Regions from separate parts of the Streptomyces sp. NPDC050856 genome, predicted to be linked through region 2. Evidence: riboswitches for the same ligand, from Rfam matches in the RefSeq annotation. Region 2 holds a riboswitch; the other holds the start of a gene.
What was found. Region 2 has a riboswitch for glycine ahead of gcvP (aminomethyl-transferring glycine dehydrogenase). Riboswitches for the same ligand answer to the same signal wherever they lie in the genome.

Region 1 (3,397 bases), on a different contig from region 2:
GGGCGAGGTTGAGACCCATGATCGTGTCGCCCGGCTTGAGCAGGGCGAACATCGCCGCCGCGTTCGCCTGGGCACCGGAGTGCGGCTGGACGTTGGCGTGCTCGGCGCCGAACAGGGCCTTGATGCGGTCGATGGCGATCTGCTCGACCACGTCGACGTGCTCGCAGCCGCCGTAGTAACGGCGGCCCGGGTAGCCCTCGGCGTACTTGTTGGTCAGGACGGAGCCCTGGGCCTCCATGACCGCGACCGGAGCGAAGTTCTCCGAGGCGATCATTTCCAGGGTGGACTGCTGACGGTGGAGCTCGGCGTCGACGGCGGCGGCGACGTCCGGGTCCAGCTCATGGAGAGGGGTGTTCAGAAGCGACATCGGGCGGTCCCTAAGGGTCTCTTGGTCAGCTGGCGAAGTCGGTGTACTCGTCGGCGGAGAGCAGGTCCTTCGGCTCCTCCGAGACGCGCACCTTGAACAGCCAGCCGCCCTCGAACGGGGCGGTGTTCACCAGCGAGGGGTCGTCCACGACGTCCTGGTTGGCCTCGACGACCTCACCGGTCACCGGGGAGTACAGGTCGCTGACGGACTTGGTCGACTCCAGCTCACCGCAGGTCTCGCCCGCGGTCACCGTGTCACCGACCTCCGGGAGCTGGACGTACACGACGTCGCCGAGGGCGTTCGCCGCGTGCTCCGTGATGCCGACCGTCGAAACGCCGTCCACGGCGTCCGACAGCCACTCGTGCTCCTTGCTGTAGCGCAGCTGCTGGGGGTTGCTCATGACTCGAATTCTCCTGTACGCGGGGCAGTGCTGGGGAACGGGGGAGTTGTGCGGGGCGTCACGTCGGGTGTCACCGCCGTGGACGAAGTGTCACTTCCGGCGCTTGTAGAACGGCAGCGCCACGACCTCGTACGGCTCGTGCGTACCGCGGATGTCCACGCCGACACCTTCGGTGCCCGGCGCGGCGTGCGCCGCGTCCACGTACGCCATGGCGATCGGCCTGCCCAGCGTCGGCGACGGCGCGCCCGAGGTGACCTCGCCGATCACCGCGCCGCCCGCCACCACGGCCATCCCGGCGCGCGGCACCCGGCGGCCCTGGGCGACCAGGCCGACCAGCTTGCGCGGCGGGTCGGCCTCGGCGCGCCCGGCGGCGTCCCGGAGGGCCTCGCGCCCCACGAAGTCACCCTCCTTGTCGAACTTGACCACCCGGCCCAGGCCCGCGTCGAAGGGGGTGAGGGAGGTGGTCAGCTCGTGCCCGTACAGCGGCATGCCGGCCTCCAGGCGCAGGGTGTCGCGGCAGGACAGGCCGCAGGGGATCAGCCCCACCGGCGCGCCGGCCTCGGTGAGCGCCCGCCACAGCTTCTCGGCGTGCCGCGGCTCGACGAACAGCTCGAAGCCGTCCTCACCGGTGTAACCGGTACGGGCGATCAGCGCGGGCACGCCCGCCACGGTGCCCGGCAGCCCGGCGTAGTACCTCAGCCCGTCCAGGTCCGCGTCGGTCAGCGAGGCCAGGATGCCGGGCGACTCGGGGCCCTGGACCGCCAGCAGCGCGTAGGCGTCGCGGTCGTCGCGCACCTCGGCGTCGAAGCCGTCCGCCCGCTCGGTGAGGGCGTCCAGCACGGTCTGCGCGTTGGAGGCGTTGGCGACGACCAGGTACTCGCTCTCGCCCAGCCGGTAGACGATCAGGTCGTCCAGGATCCCGCCGTCCTCCCGGCAGATCATGGTGTAGCGGGCGCGGCCCACGGCCACCCCGCCGATGTTGCCGACCAGCGCGTGGTCCAGGAGGGCGGCGGCCCGCGGGCCGGTGACGGTGATCTCACCCATGTGGGAGAGGTCGAACAGGCCGGCCTTGGTGCGCACGGCGTTGTGCTCGTCGCGCTCGCTGCCGTACCGCAGCGGCATGTCCCAGCCCGCGAAGTCGGTCATGGTCGCGCCCAGCGAACGATGCACGGCATCGAGTGCGGTGAGGCGGGGGGCATTGCTCATGGATATGGCTCCCAGGGCATGGCTCGAAGACGGTCCTCCCCATCTGTCATCGGAACCTGAGAGGTTCACCGTGACCTGGGACGGTCCTCGGCTTGCACCTTGGGTGGAGCCGCGCGCGGCGGCCCGCTTTTCAGATCTGCCTCATCCACGCGGTACGGGGCCTGAGAGATTCAAGGGAGGAACTTGCTCCTTCGGCGCCCGGGGACGGCCCCGGAACTCTCCCGCGCGGATTCAAGCGGCCAGTATGCGGTTGTGGGTGCGCTCGTCGTACGACTGTGCTGCGCTTGGCGCGCACATCATTGCACGTGGGATCTGATCGGCAAATCGCTTGTGCCTCGTTACTGTTTCTTTACACTTCTTGGGCATGGGTCGGGCAAGCCGACCGAGCAGGGGGAGTAACCGATGACGTTGCAGCGGACCGGCGCGTACGCGACAACCGCGGGAGCACCCGCCCCGCCGGACCTGCCCGCGCGCGAACGGCCGGCCGCCACCGCGCCGGCCGCGCCGGTCGTGCGCGACCTGCGCGACCGCGCCGGGCGCGGCCCGCGGGTCCTGTCCTACGCCGCCGGTGACCTGGTGGTCGTCTCGGGGCTGCCCGGCAGCGGCAAGTCCACCCTCATCCGTAAGGCTGCCCAGGGCCGGGGCATCGATTCCCAGGACGCCCGGGAGCGGTGGGAGGCGCTGATGCCGCGCCGCCTGCCGTACGGGGTCTACCGCCCGCTGGTGCGCGCCGCCCACTACTGGGGACTGCGCCGGGCACTGCGGGCCGGCCGCAGCGTCGTCGTCCACGACTGCGGCACCCAGGACTGGGTGCGCCGCTGGCTGGGCCGGGAGGCCCGCCGCCGGGGCACCTCCCTCCACCTGCTGCTGCTGGACGTGGCACCCGGGGTGGCCCGGGAGGGCCAGCGCGAGCGGGGCCGGGGCGTGTCGGGGTACGCCTTCGCCCGGCACCGCCGGGCGGTGCGCCGGCTGGTGCGCGACGCGGAACGGGGCGTGCCGCCGGGGGGCTGCGCCGCCGTGGTGCTGCTGGACCGGCCGGCGGCCGGCACCCTGGCGCGGATCACGTTCGGCTGACCGGCCGACCTGCCCGGCGCCCGCGTTAGGGTGCTGCGGCAAGGACGTGGTGCGCAGGGGAAGGGACACCAGTGGACGCTGCATGGCCGGCCAACGAGCTCGAAGAGGCGCTCGCCGCCTCGCTCGGCAACCCCTCGGCCGGAGCCCGGCTCGTCGAAGTCCTGGGCCGCAGCCACGTCTGGGTGCCGCTGCCGAACGGCGGCGGCCCCGACAGCCCCGACCTCGACCTGCCGACGCTGGAGCTCGACGGCCTGCCGTACGTCCCGGTCTTCAGCTCCGAGCAGCAGTTCCTCGGCTGCGTGGGCGCCCACATGCCGTACACCGTGGCGCCCGCCGTGGAGTTCGCCCGC
Region 2 (3,397 bases):
CAGGTAGCGCAGCATCGCGGTCTCGGAGCGGTGCGCGTGGAAGACCGGGTGGGCGAGGTAGCCGTCGGACCGCAGCAGCGCCTCGGGCAGCGCGTCGCCCGCCGTGGCGTCCAGCGCCTCGATGTCGCCGTGCACGCCGAAGGCGTCCCACACGGCGGCGAGCTGGGCGCGGCCGGTGGTCTCGTCGCAGGCGAAGGAGACGTGGTCGGCGTCGACCAGGCGGACGTTGACGCCGTTCTCGCGCGCGGCGGCCACGGCCTCGGCCGCCTTGCCCGGCACCCGGACGGTCAGGGTGTCGAAGAACGCGGAGTGGACGACCTCGACGCCGCCGGCGCGCAGACCCTCGGCGAGGATCGTCGCGTAGCGGTGGACGCGCCGGGCGATCTCCCGCAGGCCGTCGGGGCCGTGGTAGACCGCGTACATGCCGGCCATCACGGCGAGCAGCACCTGCGCGGTGCAGATGTTGCTGGTGGCCTTCTCGCGGCGGATGTGCTGCTCGCGGGTCTGCAGCGCCAGGCGGTAGGCCTTGTTGCCGTCCGCGTCGACGGAGACGCCGACGAGCCGGCCCGGCAGGCTGCGGGCGAACTTCTCGCGCACGGCCATGTAACCGGCGTGCGGGCCGCCGAAGCCCATCGGGACGCCGAAGCGCTGGGTGGTACCGACGGCGATGTCCGCGCCCAGGTCGCCGGGCGAGGTGAGCAGGGTCAGGGCGAGCAGGTCGGCGGCGACGGTGACGACCGCGCCGAGCTCGTGGGCCCGCTCGATGACCGGCTTGATGTCCCGTACCGCGCCGGAGGCGCCCGGGTACTGGAGCAGCACGCCGAACACGCCGCGCTCGGCGGCCTCGGCCGGGATTCCCTCGCTGAGGTCGGCGACGACGACCTCGACACCGGTCGGTTCGGCACGGGTGCGGATGACCGCGATGGTCTGGGGCAGGGCGTCGGCGTCGACCAGGAAGACACCGTTCTTGACCTTGCCGACGCGGCGGGCCAGCGACATGGCCTCGGCGGCCGCGGTGCCCTCGTCGAGCAGTGAGGCGCCGGAGGTGGGCAGCCCGGTCAGGTCGGCGACCATGGTCTGGAAGTTCAGCAGGGCCTCCAGGCGGCCCTGCGAGATCTCCGGCTGGTAGGGCGTGTACGCCGTGTACCAGGCCGGGTTCTCCATCACGTTGCGCAGGATCACCGGCGGGGTGAAGGTGCCGTAGTAGCCGAGGCCGATCATCGGGGCCAGCACCTCGTTGCGCTCGGCGAGCGAGCGGAGCTCGGCCAGGACCTCGGCCTCGGTGCGGGCGTCCGGCAGCCCGAGCGCCTCGGCGCTCTTGATGACGTCCGGCACCGCGGCGGCGGTGAGCTCGTCGAGCGAGCCGTAGCCGACCTGGGCGAGCATCTTGGCGCGCTCTTCGGCGTCCGGCCCGATGTGGCGCTGCTCGAAGGGGGTGCCTCGCTCCAGCTGGGAGAGCGGAATGCGATTGGCGGTCATGGCTGAGGCCTCCTGGTCGATGCGACCTGCGAGGGGCACCACGGCGCGGGTGCCCGGACGGCCTCCCCCTCTGTCATCTGCACCTGAGAGCTTCACCGGGCACCCCGTGGGGCGACCCGGCTTTCACCGTCGGTGAGAGCGGATGCCGTCCGACGTCCGCCCTTCTTTCCAGAGTGACCTCGTCCGTGCGGTACCGGGTGCCTGAGAGATTCCGGGGAGGATTTGCTCCTTCGGCGCCTCCGGAAGGTTTCTCCGGAGGACTCTCCCGCACGGGGTCAGCGGCCGTCTGCCAGCCTACCAGCGAGGTTCCGCACCCATCCCTCGAGTGGACGTGGGTCAGGATGTGCCCTTTGGTAGTGCTGGAGAGCAGTTGCGACCTGTTGGAGGGACCGTGCAGACCGATATCGATCCGCGCAGCCTGATCGGCCGCAAGGCCTTCGACCGCAACGGCCACCGCATCGGAACCGTGGACGAGGTGTACCTGGACGACGCGACGGGCGTGCCCGAGTGGGCGGCGGTGCGCACCGGTCTGTTCAGCCGGGACGCTTTCGTACCGCTGGCGCCCAGCGACCTCGCCGACGACGGGCTGCACGTCCCCTACGAACGGGCACTGATCAGGGACGCGCCGGATTTCGGCGTCGGCCGCCACCTCTCGCCCGAGCAGGAGATGCAGCTCTACCAGCACTACGGCATCGAGCTGCCGGCCGCCCCGGAGGCGTCCGCGCCGCCCCCCGCCGACCGGGACTTCGGCAAGCTGGCCGGCCAGGACGACTGAGGGCCGGGCACCGCACCGGCCCCGTCGGCGCCCGTCTCCCGCACCAAAGGCAGCGGCTCCGACGGCGTCAGATTCGGATCGTCCGACCAGAACGTGCGCACCCGCCCCGGCGGCGACCACGGCTCCTCGAAGCGCACGGTGACCCGCCCGACCCCGCTGCCCTGCACCCATCCCGCCCCGTACACGCTGTGGCGCACGTCGTGCCCCGCCGGCCATCGGCGTTCCGTCTCGGGTCCGGCGCGCGGTGTCGCTGCCCCCGCCTCACCGCCCGCGCCCGGCTCGCCCGCCGGTGGGGCCTCCTCCAGGAGGCCGGACGTCTCCCGGCCGGCCGCCCCGGCGTCCGCCGCCCCGTCCGCGGCGGCCATCTCCGCCGCGGCCCGCTCCGCTGCCGCCGCCTGCGCGAACAGGTCCTCCTGTGTGAAGTCCGCCAGCCCCGTCACGCCCACCCCCAGCAGCCGCACCCCGCCGGTGGTGTCCACCGCCTCCAGCAACCGTCCCGCCGCCTCGCGCACCACCACCGGGTCGTCCGTGGGTCCCCGCAGCGTCTCGGACCTGGTCAGCGTCGAGAAGTCGTACCGCCGCACCTTCAGCACCACCGTCCGCCCCGAACGCCCGGCCGCCCGCAGCCGTCGCACGCACCGGTCGGCCAGCCGTCCCACCTCCAGCCGCACCCGCGCCCGGTCGTGCAGGTCCACGTCGAAGGTGTCCTCCACCGACACCGACTTGGCGTCCCGCTCGGACACCACGGGCCGGTCGTCGTGGCCCTGCGCCATCCGGTACAGGGCCACCCCGTGTGCCCTGCCCAGCAGCCTCACCAGCTCGTCCTCGCCCGCCTCCGCCAGGTCCGCCACCGTCGTCATCCCGGCCCGCCGCAGGTGCTCGCCGGTGGCCGGGCCCACCCCGGGCAGTGTCCGCACCGGCATGGGCCCCAGCAGCTCGCGCTCCGTGCCCGGTTCGATCAGCACCAGGCCGTCCGGCTTGGCCTGCTCGGAGGCGATTTTGGCGATCATCTTGGAGCCCGCCAGCCCCACCGACCCGGTCAGCCCGGTGACCGCCCGGATGTCCCCGCGCAGCCGCTCACCGGCCGCGCGGGCCGTCGCCGCGTCGTGCGCCGTGCCGCCCGCCTCCAGGTCCACGAACGCC

Region 1: it holds a riboswitch for glycine, as region 2 does, so the genes downstream of both, gcvT (glycine cleavage system aminomethyltransferase GcvT) here and gcvP (aminomethyl-transferring glycine dehydrogenase) in region 2, are expected to answer to the same signal.

Annotation. Positions count from the first base shown of each region.
Region 1 is NZ_JBFAGV010000006.1:55,967-59,363, forward strand. It holds gene glyA (serine hydroxymethyltransferase) at 1-367, opposite strand, end outside; gene gcvH (glycine cleavage system protein GcvH) at 393-767, opposite strand; gene gcvT (glycine cleavage system aminomethyltransferase GcvT) at 858-1,973, opposite strand; glycine riboswitch at 2,114-2,207, opposite strand; gene AB0H53_RS07805 (AAA family ATPase) at 2,376-3,047, shown strand; gene AB0H53_RS07810 (enhanced serine sensitivity protein SseB) at 3,119-3,397, shown strand, end outside.
Region 2 is NZ_JBFAGV010000004.1:299,642-303,038, forward strand. It holds gene gcvP (aminomethyl-transferring glycine dehydrogenase) at 1-1,479, opposite strand, end outside; glycine riboswitch at 1,658-1,757, opposite strand; gene AB0H53_RS06175 (PRC-barrel domain-containing protein) at 1,871-2,254, shown strand; gene AB0H53_RS06180 (DNA polymerase IV) at 2,164-3,397, opposite strand, start outside.